DNA from 2 places in the Devosia albogilva genome. Region 2 is predicted to be linked to the other one. Evidence: predicted binding sites of a transcription regulator. Region 2 holds the regulator's gene; the other holds the start of a gene.
What was found. Region 2 encodes PhoB, which activates phosphate uptake and scavenging genes when phosphate is short. Its sites were predicted from a motif close to TGTCATNNANCTGTCAT; they were not measured.
Positions count from the first base shown of each region.

Region 1: ACFSX5_RS02110 (PhoX family protein) is a predicted target of PhoB. The motif match lies at 1,557-1,573, and genes of this name have one in related genera.

Region 1 is NZ_JBHUNP010000001.1:398,079-404,496, reverse strand. It holds gene ACFSX5_RS02120 (YcjF family protein) at 1-31, opposite strand, end outside; gene ACFSX5_RS02115 (YcjX family GTP-binding protein) at 28-1,470, opposite strand; gene ACFSX5_RS02110 (PhoX family protein) at 1,654-3,639, shown strand; gene ACFSX5_RS02105 (homoserine O-succinyltransferase) at 3,678-4,589, opposite strand; gene ACFSX5_RS02100 (ATPase) at 4,657-5,523, opposite strand; gene ACFSX5_RS02095 (flagellar hook-basal body complex protein) at 5,776-6,418, shown strand, end outside.
Region 2 is NZ_JBHUNP010000001.1:607,397-613,814, reverse strand. It holds gene ACFSX5_RS03095 (MFS transporter) at 1-405, shown strand, start outside; gene ACFSX5_RS03090 (DUF1127 domain-containing protein) at 490-738, opposite strand; gene ACFSX5_RS03085 (class I SAM-dependent methyltransferase) at 811-1,902, opposite strand; gene ACFSX5_RS03080 (GlxA family transcriptional regulator) at 2,032-3,030, shown strand; gene phoB (phosphate regulon transcriptional regulator PhoB) at 3,466-4,167, opposite strand; gene phoU (phosphate signaling complex protein PhoU) at 4,404-5,114, opposite strand; gene pstB (phosphate ABC transporter ATP-binding protein PstB) at 5,138-5,920, opposite strand; gene pstA (phosphate ABC transporter permease PstA) at 5,985-6,418, opposite strand, start outside.

The DNA.
Region 1 (6,418 bases), 210 kb from region 2:
TGCCGACGGGGCGGGCTACGGGGCGCTTCATGCCAGCCAATCTCCGATCAGGTAGTCGATGGCGCGGTCGAAACGGATATGGGGCAGCACCACATCGCCGGCGGCATTGCGCTCGAGCCTCGAGGGCGGGGCGAAGCGCAGAAAGTTGAGCATCACCGGCGGCTCACCCTTCAGTGCAGAATCCGGATCGGCCGGCAAGTCGCCGGGGAACAAAGCGATTTCCGTCTTGCCGTCATAGGTGATGCCGTCCAGCTCTTCGCCGGCCACCGGCGTGCCGATCAGCGCCGGCAGGGTTTCGCCGCCCTCGTTGATGGTGCCCTCGGCCGTGGCCCGGATGGCGGCGACCGCCAGCGAGCGGCTCTCGGCACCGGCAAAGCGGGCGCGCCGCGCGGCATCAGCGACGAGGCGGTTGAGGATCGCCTCCAGCCGGTCGTGGCTGGTGTGGTGGACGTGGTCGGCCTTGGTGGCGACGAACAGGATGCGGTCGATGCGCTTGCTGAAGGGGCGCAGCAGCGGGTTGACGTCGCCCTGGCGGAAGCAGGCCAGCACTGCTGTCAGTGCCGTTTCGAGGTCCGCCACGGCGGCCGGGCCGGCGTTCAGCGCCTTGAGCGTATCCACCAGCACCACCTGCCGGTCGAGCCGGGCGAAGTGGTCGCGGAAGAAGGGGCGCACCACCCGGTCCTTGTAGGCCTCGTAGCGGTGTTCCAGCATCGCGTAGAGCGTGCCGTTACGGGCGGCCTGCTGCGGCGGCAGCGGCGCAAAGGTCAGGGCAGGGGAGCCCTCGAGGTCGCCCGGCATCAGGAACCGCCCCGGCGGCAGCGTCGACATGGCGCCGAGTTCGCGGCTCTGGCGCAGATAGTCGGTGAAGGCGAGGGCCAGATGCTCGGCGGCAAGGTCGCTGGCCTCGGCGAGCGGATCGACGCCACCCAGAGCTTCGAGGAAGCCAGCAGCCTCGGCACCGTGTCCCTCTGCCCGCTCCAGCGCCTCGCGGCTCCACTCTGCATAGCTGAGGCCGAGAAGCGGCAGGTCGAGCAGCCACTCGCCGGGATAATCGACGATATCGAGGTTGAGCGACGCCGGGCCGCGCCAGCCGGAGAGCCATTTGCCAGACTGGAACTTCAGCACCAGCCGCAATTGCGAGATCCGCCGCGTGCCCTCGGGCCATTCGGGGGGACGGCCGGTGAGCGTCGCCAGATGCTGCTCATAGGCGAAGCGGGGAATGGTGGCGTCGGGATACTCGGCCAGGCGCGCGCCGATGAACCTTCCCTCGGCGAAGGCGGCGAAGCCGGGCAGCCGCCCCATGGTGAGCAGGTTGTGCACCAGCGCGGTGATGAAGATGGTCTTGCCGGCCCGGCTGAGACCCGTCACCCCGAGCCGCAGGGTCGGCACGAAAGCGCCGGTGGCGTTGTCGGCGAGATTGGCGAGGGCGATGCCCAGTTCATCGACGATCGTGGTCGGAGGTTGGGGCAAGCGCAGTGGTCTCCTCGGCTGGGTGGAAGGTAGGCGGTTCTGCGCCCGTTGCAAGGGCTTGGCGCCCTGCCGACGGGGCTGTGCATTGTCGCCGAACCGTCACGGAACTGTCGCCCGGCTGTCGAAGGCCGCCAATACATCCGCTCCCAGTTCGCACCGAACATGCTGTTGAGGAGCATCGCGATGACCGACCAGACGCCCATCTTCAAGACCTCGCAACTCGAGGCCGCCGACGCCGAACCGCGCAACCACAGCGCCAACCCGACCATGGGCGAGCTGATCATCGCCCGCTTCTCGCGCCGCGGCTTCCTGGCCGGCTCGCTGGCGGTGTCCGCCATTGCCGCGACCGTCAGCCCGCTGGCGCTGCTGAGCGCCCGTCCGGCCCGCGCGCAGGAAGGCGGCTCGGCCTTCTCCTTCACCGAGGTGGAGGCCGGCATCGACGAGACCCACCACGTCGCCGAGGGCTATGACGCCGACATCCTGCTGCGCTGGGGCGATGGCCTGTTCCCCGATGCGCCCGAGTTCGACCCGACGGCGCAGACAGCAGCCGCGCAGGAACGCCAGTTCGGCTACAACAACGACTATGTCGGCTATATCCCGCTGGAAGGCTCGTCCGAGCACGGCCTGCTGGTGGTCAACCACGAATACACCAACCCGCATCTGATGTTCCCCGGCCTCGTGACGCTGGTCGAGGGCGAGATGACCATGAACCCGCTGACCAAGGAGCAGGTCGACGTCGAACTCGCCGCCCACGGCGGCACCATCGTGGAAATCCGCAAGGTCGACGGCAAGTGGCAGGTGGTCAAGGAAGGCGCTCTCAATCGCCGCATCACCGCCAATACCGAAATGGAAATCACCGGTCCGGCTGCCGGGCACGACCGGCTCAAGACCAATGCCGATCCGACCGGCACCAGGGTGTTCGGCACCATCAACAACTGCGCCGGCGGTGTCACCCCCTGGGGCACCTACATCATGGCCGAGGAGAACATCCACGGCTATTTCAGCGGCGAGTTGCCGGCCGACCACCCCGAGGCTGCCAACTACGACCGGCTGGGCATTCCGGAAGGCTCGTATGAATGGGCCAATTTCTACGACCGGTTCGACATCTCCAAGGAGCCGAACGAGCCGAACCGATTCGGCTATATCGTCGAGGTCGACGCGATGGACCCGAATACGATGCCCAAGAAGCGCACCGCGCTCGGCCGCTTCAAGCATGAGGGCGCCGAGTCGATCGTCAACAAGGACGGCCGGGTGGTGTTCTATCTCGGCGACGACGAGCGCTTCGACTATGTCTACAAGTTCGTCACCGCCGGCAGCTACAACCCCGACGACCGCGCCGCCAATATGGACCTGCTCGACGAAGGCACGCTCTATGTCGCCCGCTTCGCCGAGGACGGTTCCATGGAGTGGCTGCCGCTGGTCCATGGCGAAGGGCCGCTGACCGAGGAGAACGGCTTCGGCTCGCAGGCCGATATCGTCATCGAGACCCGCCGCGCCGCGGACCTGCTCGGCGCCACCAAGATGGACCGCCCCGAGGACATCCAACCCAACGGGGTCAACGGCAAGGTCTATGTCATGCTGACCAACAACACCCGCCGCACGGCCGAGCAGGTGGATGGCGTCAATCCGCGCGCCGAGAACGCCTTCGGCCACATCATCGAAATCGCCGAGGCGGATGGGGATTTCGCCGCCACCACCGGCACCTGGGAGGTGCTGCTCAAGTGCGGTGACCCGTCCATCGCCGAGGTCGGTGCCACCTTCTCCAGCGCCACCACCGAGAACGGCTGGTTCGGCATGCCCGACAACTGCGCGGTGGACTCGCTGGGCCGGCTCTGGGTGTCGACGGATGGCAACAATCCGTCCGATACCGGCCGCACGGATGGGCTGTGGGCCGTGGACACCGAGGGCGATGCCCGCGCCACCTCCAAGCTGTTCTTCCGCGTGCCGGTGGGCGCCGAGATGTGCGGGCCGCTGTTCACGCCGGACGACGAGACGGCGTTCGTCGCGGTGCAGCACCCGGCCGATGGCGGCGACGATTGGGAAGGCTTCGGGCGCGTGTCCTACTACGAGGACCTCTCCACCCGCTGGCCGGATTTCAACCCCGACATGCCGGTCCGCCCGTCGGTGGTGGCAATCACCAGGCAGGGCGGCGGCAAGATCGCGGTCTGAGGCAAAAGGAAGGGGCCGGTATCAGCCGGCCCCTTTCGCTATTCGCCGATCTTTTCCAGTTCGTAGGGGGTGGTCTGGTAGATCTCGTTGATCCAGTTCTGGAACAACAGGTGCGCGTGGCTGCGCCAGCGGTTCTCGGGCTCCCTGGTGGGATCACCGTTCGGGAACAGGTTTACCGGCGGGGCGGTGTCGAGACCGGCCTTGACGTCACGCTCGTATTCGTCGGCGAGCGAGCGGTTGTCGTATTCGAGATGGTTGAGGAAGAACACGGCGTGACCGGCGCGGTCTTCCAGCATGCAGAGGCCGATGTCCTGGTTGTCGATGAGCACGTCCAGCCGCTCGGGCAGGGTGGTGCGGTCGATGTCGTTGTAGCGCGACACCGGGATCATCGGCCGGTCCGACATGCCGCGCAGCCACGGCACGCGCGGGTTGACGATGTCGTGGCGGAACACGCCGAACGCCTTGTGGTCCATGCGGTAGCGGCGGACGTTGTGGAAGTGGTGCAGCGCTGCCTGTGCGCCCCAGCAGATGAACATGGTGTGGTGCACATTGGTGCGGGTCCAGTTCATGATCTCGACCATCTCGGGCCAGTAGCGCACCTCCTCGAAGGGGATGTGCGCGATCGGCGCGCCGGTGATGATGAAGCCGTCGAACTTGAGCCCGCGGACCTCTTCCCAGGTGCGGTAGAAGCTGTTGAGGTAGTCTTCCGAGGTGTTCTTGCTCTTGTGGTCGGTGACGCGCACCAGCGACAGGTTGACCTGCAGGGGCGTGGCGCCAATCAGCCGGGCGAACTGGGTCTCGGTCCGCTCCTTGTTGGGCATCAGGTTGAGGAGCCCGATCTCGAGCGGGCGGATGTCCTGCCGCGCGGCGCGGGCGGAATCCATGACATAGAGGCCCTCGCTCTCGAGGGTCTTGCGGGCGGGCAGGTCGTCGGGAATACGAATAGGCATTTCAGCCCCTTAACTGGCGAGCGTGAGAAGGCGATTCAAGCGAGGCGCGTGTCCCAGAGGGCACGCGCTAGCGCATTCGCTTCTCGATCGACGCCGCCATGAGGTCGACGAACTCGTCACCGTCGCGCACGGTGGCGAGGTCCGAGGCCTCCACCACATAGCCGAGATTGTCGGCCAGCGCCTGGTAGCGCGGCAAGCGGTCGTGCAGCAGCGCCTCGAAGCCCCAAGCGCCGAAGCCGGCGGGATCCACCTGGTCGTCCTCGACGATGCCGTGGATCAGCTTGTACTCGTTCCACTTCTCCACGAGGAAATGCGGCCGGTAGTACATCGGCTTGGGCGACTGCTTGAAGCGGCGCACCAGCTCCTGGGCGTCCTTGTCGGTGCCGCGGATGTAGAGCAGGGCGGTGGAACCGGCCAAGGTCTTCACAACGGGGTCTTCGGGGTCGTTGTGATCGATCACCTCGATCAGCGAGCCGCCGGTATCGGCGATGAAGTTGGTGTAGCCGTAAAGGGCCTCAGCGCGTTCGATGAAATGCGGCACGTCCTTGAGTGCCTCGATCTCGGCGACGCGGTGCTGCTCCTGCCGGCGCTGGTATTCGGCAAGGGGCAGGCCGCCTTTGTCCGGATTGCCGGGAGTGCCGAGATAGGTCGAGAGCGGGTCGAGATTGTCGAAGGTTATGTTGGACGAGATGTAGATCGAGTCCGAGCGCAACAGTTCGGCGAGGAACGGCACCTTCATGGCTTCGCGCTTGAAGTTGTCGACGATCGCCTCGCCCATGTAGCGGGTACCGATGCGGTAGTCCGCCGAATAGTGGAACCAGTTCGAAGCGCGCAGCATGGCGCTCAACCGCGTCTTGCCGACGCCGGCCATGCCGAACACGGTGACGGCGCGCCGCGGGGCCTTCACGAACTCATCGACGGTGTTGAACAGCATATGTGACCGGCCTGCCTGGCTCCCTGCCCACTACGAGAGAGCGCTCAGGCTTTAATGCAACAACCGCCGCCTCACAAGCAGCGGCAAAAACTGCCGCTCCAGGTGGAGACTTCTGCCCATCGGCGGGATCGGCGCCAGTAATTTCTTTGACATTTCGATGACATGTCAATGGCTTAGCTCCTTGGCACCCGGTTTGCATATCCGTGTGGTGAACGCGTCTGTCCGACGCAGTACGGGACCACGGAGCATCTCATGGGCATTTATGGCGCTCTCTCCAGCGCGGTGACAGGCCTCCGGGCGCAATCTCATGCGCTCGAAAACATCTCAGGCAATATCGCGAACTCGCAGACCACCGGCTACAAGCGGATGGAAACGAGCTTCCTCGACCTCATCCCTGATGCGCCGCTGAGGTCGCAGGTGCCCGGGGCCGTTCTGGCTCAGTCGCGTGCTACCAATAATATCCAGGGCGATATACAGACCTCGGCCAACGAGACCTTTATCGCGCTCAATACCAACGGCTTCTTCGTGGTCGAGCCCAAGGTCGGTCAATCCGACGGCAATTCGGTGTTTGCCGGCTCGAACTACTTCACCCGCCGTGGCGATTTCGAGATCGACAAGGATGGCTTGCTGGTCAACGGGGCGGGATACTACCTCAAGGGCCTCGAAATCGATCCGGCGACGGGCAACATTTCCGGGTCGGTGCCTGGCGTCATTAAGCTTTCCAACGCCTTCCTGCCGGCCAACGTCACCAAGACCATCAATTACCAGGGCAACCTGCCGCAGCTTCCCAAGACGGCAAGCTACAAGCCCAATGTGCCCAATAGCGAGCTGTTGCAGCCCTGGGCGTTTTCCAATGTGGGCGGCGGTCCGCTTGTGCCCAGCCGCACCGGCACGA
Region 2 (6,418 bases):
AACCCGCTCAACACTTTCAACGAGCCGATCATCCGGCTCGATCTGAGGCCGCGCAGCGGGCCGATCATGGTGATGATCGACTATGTGATCGCCCAGGAGGACGTGCCGCGTTTCCTGCAACTGATGGCGGAGCGGCGAAAAATCCGCATTCGCGACGGGGCGCGGCAATGGGGGCTGCTGCGCGACCTCGAGCACCCGGAGGTGTGGACCGAAAGCTACCACGCGCCGACCTGGGTCGACTATCTCCGACACAACATGCGGCGCACCAAGGCCGACGCCGAGAACATCGAGCTGATCCGCAAGCTGCACCGGGGGGAAACGCCACCCAAGGTGCGGCGGATGATCGAGCGGCAGACTGTTCCGCTCAGGGACGACACGCCGCTGAGGGACACGCCGGAGGTCTAGGCGGCGGCATCTGCAGTTATCTCTCGCGGGCTCAGCCGCTTCCGCCCGCGAGAGAATAGTGGCCCGGCGACATGGGAGAGGGTTCTAGCGACCAGCGCGCTTGCGGATGGGCTGCAGCAGGACTCCGGGGGCGCGGTGCTCATTGAGTGCGTCGCGCACGTCCAGGGGATCGATGCCGATGTCGTAGAGCAGCCGTTCGTCGAGACGCGACAGTTCGATGTAGTGCCGGGCGGGGCGGGCGTGACGGCGCCAGACGATCCGCAGGGCGCGCAGCCAGGAGGGCCGGCGGAGGCGTGCTCCGGCCGCGCCCGGGCGTAAGGGATTGGCAACCAAGGCCATTGGGTACTCCTGTGGTTCGAGGTGGTGGTCGGGGAGGCGGCGGCTTGTTCGACCGCCGGGATCCATTCAGCGGGCGACGAAATAGGCGTTGAAGGGATCGTGCGGCAGGCGCGACACCTGCACCTCACCAAAGCCGGCGTCCCGGAGCATCGTCTCGGCGAGTTCGACGCCCCACATGGTGCCTAGCGCTTCGCCGCCCTGTCCCAGTGACACCGGCATGCAGTGCATCACCGACATCATGTAGAGAAACGAGCCGATCGGATGGGTCAGGTTCTGCTCGAGCCGACTTGAGCCGCCGAACTCGACCATCAGCATCAACCCGTCGCGCCGCAGCGCCTGCCGGGCCTTGCGGAGGACATCGAGCGGGCTCTTCTGGTCGTGCACGGCATCGAAGGCGAGGACCAGATCGAAGGCGCCGAGCCGGTCGACGGCCGCCAGATCCTGTTGCCGGAAGACGAGATTGCCGACGCCGATCCGTGCGGCCTCCTGCTGCGTTTCGCTGAAGGCATCGGCGCAGAGATCGAGGCCGACGAAGCGGCTCCGGGGGAAGCGCTGGGCCAGCATCAGCACCGCCCGTCCGGCACCACAGCCGAGGTCGACCACGTCGATGCCATCCTCCAGCCGCTGCCGGAGCCCGGGGACGATCGGCAGCACCTGATCGACGAACGGCTTGACGATGGATTGGTGGCTGGCCTCGGCCATCACCTCGTGGAAGCGGTCGTAATGGTGGTAGCAAAGCCCGCCACCGTGTCGGAAGCGGTCGACGACCTCGTCCTCGAGCGCCCCGACGACGGCGACGAACTGTGCGATCACCGCCAGGTTCTTCATGGCGCCGTCGCGAGTCAGGAATGCCGCGTGTTCGGGCGGCAGAGTGTAGCTGCGATCGGCCGGCGTGTAGTCGACGATCCTGGCGGTGGTCATCACCGCCAGCCACTCGCGCACATAGCGCTCGTTGAGCCCGGCGACGGCGGCGAGGGCTGCGGAGGTGGCGGGGGAATGGCGCGCAAGATGGTCGAACAGCCCGGTGCGATGGCCGATCGAAGCCATGAGGGCGACGGCCGCGCCGTTGATGGTGCCGAGCATCTGCCCGGCGAACGCCTTGGCCTTGCCCTCGTCGAAGGAAACGTCGTGCCGCACTGCGGCTTCTGCGGTCTGCATGGTTTGTCTGCCTCTGGTCTCAAAGAAGAGGCGCTGCATCTACCGCTGCCCCGGCGAAGGCGTTAGGATCGGTTCGGCAGGAAACGGTCCAATTCGGAAGTGACAGAGGTGGTGGAGCAGCCATTGACCGTGGTGGTGATCGGCACGCCGGAGGCGGGCGCCTCCGGCACCATGGCCATTCTGGACGTGCTGACCTCGGTGGGACGGGGTTGGGAGCGGCTGCACAACCAGCCGGTGCAAGCCCCACGCTTCCGCCCGCTGCTGTTGACCCTGGATGGCCAGCCCTACCGACTGCCGAACGGCACGACCATCACGCCGCATGGCCGGTTGGACGAGGCGCCGATCCCCGACATCGTCATCGTGCCGGAACTGATCCTCGACCGGCGCGCCACCTTGCCGGACACCTACCCATGGCTCGCCGAGTGGATACGCGGGGCCTATGAAGGCGGAGCGATCGTTGCGTCCGTGTGTTCGGGGACGCTGTTGCTGGCGCTCACCGGCCTGCTCGACGGTGAGGATGCGACGACCCATTGGGGGTTTTGCGATGCCATGGCCATGCGGTTCCCGCGCGTGCGGATCCGGAAGGAGCGGGTGCTCGTTCCCGCGGGTGAAGGCCACCGCATCATCACGGCGGGCGGCGCCTCCTCCTGGTACGATCTGCTGCTCTATCTGGTTGCCCGCTTCAGCGGTGCGGAAGCCGCGCGCCAGGTCGCCAAGACCTACCTGGTGCAGGCACACAACGAGGGGCAGTTGCCCTATGCCGGACTGACGGCCCGCCGCCAGCACGACGATCAGATGGTCGCCGACGCCCAGCTCTGGCTGGCCGACAACTATGCGCGGGCCAATGTGGTGAGAGTGCTCGCGGCGCGCAGCGGCCTGACGGAACGCGCTTTTCTCAACCGGTTCAGGGCGGCGACGGGGCTATCGCCCATGGAGTATGTTCAAATCCTGCGGGTGGAGGAGGCAAAGCACCTGCTCGAGACCTCCGACCTGCCGCTGGACGAGCTTGCCGGGGAGGTGGGCTATCTGGAGCCGGCCAGCTTCCGCCGCATCTTCCGTCGCCTGGTGGGTCTGTCCCCGTCCGAGTACCGGCGCCGCAATCTGCTGCCTGCTGCTGTGATGATGTGAGAGGTCTGCCCTGGGCGACACGCTGCCCGAGCTGATTATTCGCTTCCGCCCGCCCTGGCCGGCCGCAAACAGGCAGACACAGCGCGGTTGGGTTGCTGGCAATAGGAGGACGTCGGACCCGTAGCCGTCTCCTGTCACTGCGTCCTCCATTCAGTGGTGCGGCAGAGACATGGTCGCCGCCCTGCCACGGCGCCGCACCCGTTCGGGTGGGTGGGGGAGGGGCTGGGGCAGGAGCGCAAAGGCAAGAGATCGGCTTGTCGCGATCCTGCAGGGTCGGCGCCAGGGGAGCCAACCTGCTGCCGCAGGAGCATCATCAGCTTCGTGTTGTGGCAGCACGGATGCAGCATGGACCGGCCGTGGAGTGGCCTCTCCTGGGGAACCCCCACCTAGCCTCCCCCGCGAGCGGGGGAGGGACGCGGCGGTGGGCGGGGAGAGTTAGGCGACTTGCCCGAAGCGTTCGTCGAAGGCGTAGCCGGCGCCGCGGACGGTGCGGATGGGGTCGGGGTCGCGGCCGCGATTGATGGCGCGGCGGAGGCGGCCGATGTGGACGTCGACGGTGCGCTCGTCGACATAGACGTCGTTGCCCCAGACGCCGTCGAGCAGCTGCTCGCGGGAGTAGACGCGGCCGGGATGGCGCATGAGGTATTCGAGCAGGCGGTATTCGGTGGGGCCGAGATGGACGTCGCGATTGCCGCGGCGGACGCGGTGGGTGGTGCGGTCGAGCTCGAGATCGCCCAGCTTGAGGGCGGCGGTGACGAGGTTGGGGCTGGCCCGGCGCAAGAGGGCGTGGATGCGGGCGATGAGCTCGGGGACGGAGAAGGGCTTGACGATGTAGTCGTCGGCGCCGGTGGTGAGGCCGCGCACGCGCTCTTCTTCCTCGCCGCGGGCGGTGAGCATGATGATGGGGACGCGGGCGGTTTCCTCGCGGGCGCGGAAGCGGCGGCAGAGTTCGATGCCGGAGACTTCGGGCAGCATCCAGTCGAGCAGGATCAGGTCGGGAAGCTTCTCCTGGATGTGCTGGATGGCTTCGTCGCCCGTCTCGGCGGTGGCGACGCGGAAGCCCTCTGCCTCGAGATTGTAGCGCAGGAGGATGGTGATATCGGCTTCGTCTTCGACGACGAGAATGGTGGCGGGCATGGTTTGCTCCGTCTAGAGCCAGCGCACTTGCTCCTGAAGGGGAGGGAGGGCGGTGTTGTGGGTCACCCTTCAGGGGAAAGCGGGTGGATCGATATAGCGCCTTGAAGGGGGCCCCCCACCCCCGGCCCCTCCCCTCAAGGGGGAGGGGAGGAAAGGCGCCGACAGTTCTGTTGCTGGGACACCCCCACCTCACCTCCCCCTGAAGGGGGAGGGGGCGGAGAGATCAGTGTTGTGGGTCAGGCCTTGATCTGGACGCGGTGGAGTTCCTGGACTTCGCTGGTGAGCTGCTTTCCGGTCTGGAGATAGTAGGCGCGCTCGGCGATGTTGGTGGCGTGGTCGCCGATGCGCTCGAGGCTCTTGGCGCAGAACAGGAGCTGGGTGCAGGGGGTGATGTTGCGCGGGTCTTCCATCATGTAGGTGAGCAGTTCGCGGAACAGCGAGGTGTGCATGGCATCGACCTCGTCGTCGCGGTTGCAGACGTCGATGGCGCCGGCGGAGTCGCGGTTGGCATAGGCATCGAGGGCGCCCTTGACCTGGCGCTGCACCAGCGCGGTCATGTTGCGGACCCCGTTGTAGAAGGTGGGCTGGAGATTGAGCCCGTCGAGCTTCAGCGAGCGGCGGGCCAGTTGCTTGGCCATGTCGCCGACGCGTTCGAGGTCGTTGGCGACGTGGATGGCGGTGATTATGGCGCGCAGGTCCGAGGCCATGGGCTGGCGGCGGGCGATCATGGAGACGGCCATGTCGTCGATGCGGCGCTGCATGTCGTCGATGCGCTGGTCGGCGATGATGGTGAGGTCGGCCAGTTCGCGGTCGAGCTTGAGCAGGGCCTTGGTGCCGTTCTCGATGGCGAGTTCGACCTGGCCGCCCATCTCGGCAATGGACTGGGCGAGGGTGTTTAGCTCCTCGCTATAGGCGGTGACGATGTGGTCGGTACCGGGGGCGGCCATGTGCTGTCTCCTCAGGTCCGCGATCAGCCGATGCGGCCCATGATGTAGTCCTGGGTCTGCTTGTTCACCGGGTTGGTGAAGATCTCTTCGGTGTCGCCCTGCTCGATCAGATTGCCGAGGTGGAAGAAGGCGGTCTTCTGCGACACGCGGGCCGCCTGCTGCATCGAGTGGGTGACGATGACGATGGTGTAGTTTTCGCGGAGCTCGTCGATGAGTTCCTCGATGATGGCGGTGGCGATCGGGTCGAGCGCCGAGCAGGGCTCGTCCATCAGGATGACCTCGGGGCCGACAGCAATGGCGCGGGCGATGCAGAGGCGCTGCTGCTGGCCGCCGGAGAGGCCGGTGCCGGGCTCGTTGAGGCGATCCTTCACCTCCTCGAACAGGCCCGCCTTGCGGAGGGAGGAGACGACGATCTCGTCGAGTTCGGCCTTGTTGCGGGCGAGGCCGTGGATGCGCGGGCCGTAGGCGACGTTGTCGTAGATCGACTTGGGGAAGGGATTGGGCTTCTGGAACACCATGCCGACGCGGGCGCGCAGTTCCACCACGTCGAGGCTGGGATCGTAGATATCCTCGCCGTCGAGCTTGATGGTGCCGCCGACCTTGGCGCCTTCGATGGTGTCGTTCATGCGGTTGATGCAGCGCAGGAAGGTCGACTTGCCGCAGCCGGAGGGACCGATGAAGGCGGTGACGGCGCGGTCGGGGATGTCGATGGAGATGCCGAACAGCGCCTGCTTGGTGCCGTAGTGCACGGTCACGTCGCGGGCGGTGAGGCGGATCGGGCGATCCAGCACGTCGGTGGGGTTCATCGAGGCATCCACGGTCTGGTTGGTCATCTTCACCTTGGCGGCGAGCAGGTCCATTTGAGCCTCCTTAGGCACGCTTTTCCAGCCGGGAGCGCAGGAAAATGGCGATGGCGTTGAGCAGGATCATCAGGGCCAGCAGCACCATGATGGCGGCGGAGGTGCGGGCCTCGAAGAAGTTGCGGTTCTCGTTGCCCTGCCAGAGGAAGATCTGGACGGGCAGGGCGGTGGCCTGGTCGAGCGGGCTGGCGGGCACCGAGGCGACGAAGGCATTCATGCCGATGAGGAGGAGCGGGGCGGTTTCGCCCAGAGCTTGCGCGACGCCGATGATGGTGGCGGTGAGGATCGAGGGGAAGGTCACCGGCAGCACGTGGTGGAATACCATCTGGGTGCGGGAGGCCCCCATGCCGAGGGCGGCTTGGCGCAGGGAAGGCGGCACGCCCTTGAGGGCGGCGCGGGTGGCGATGATGATGGTGGGGAGCGTCATCAGCGTCAGCACGAGAC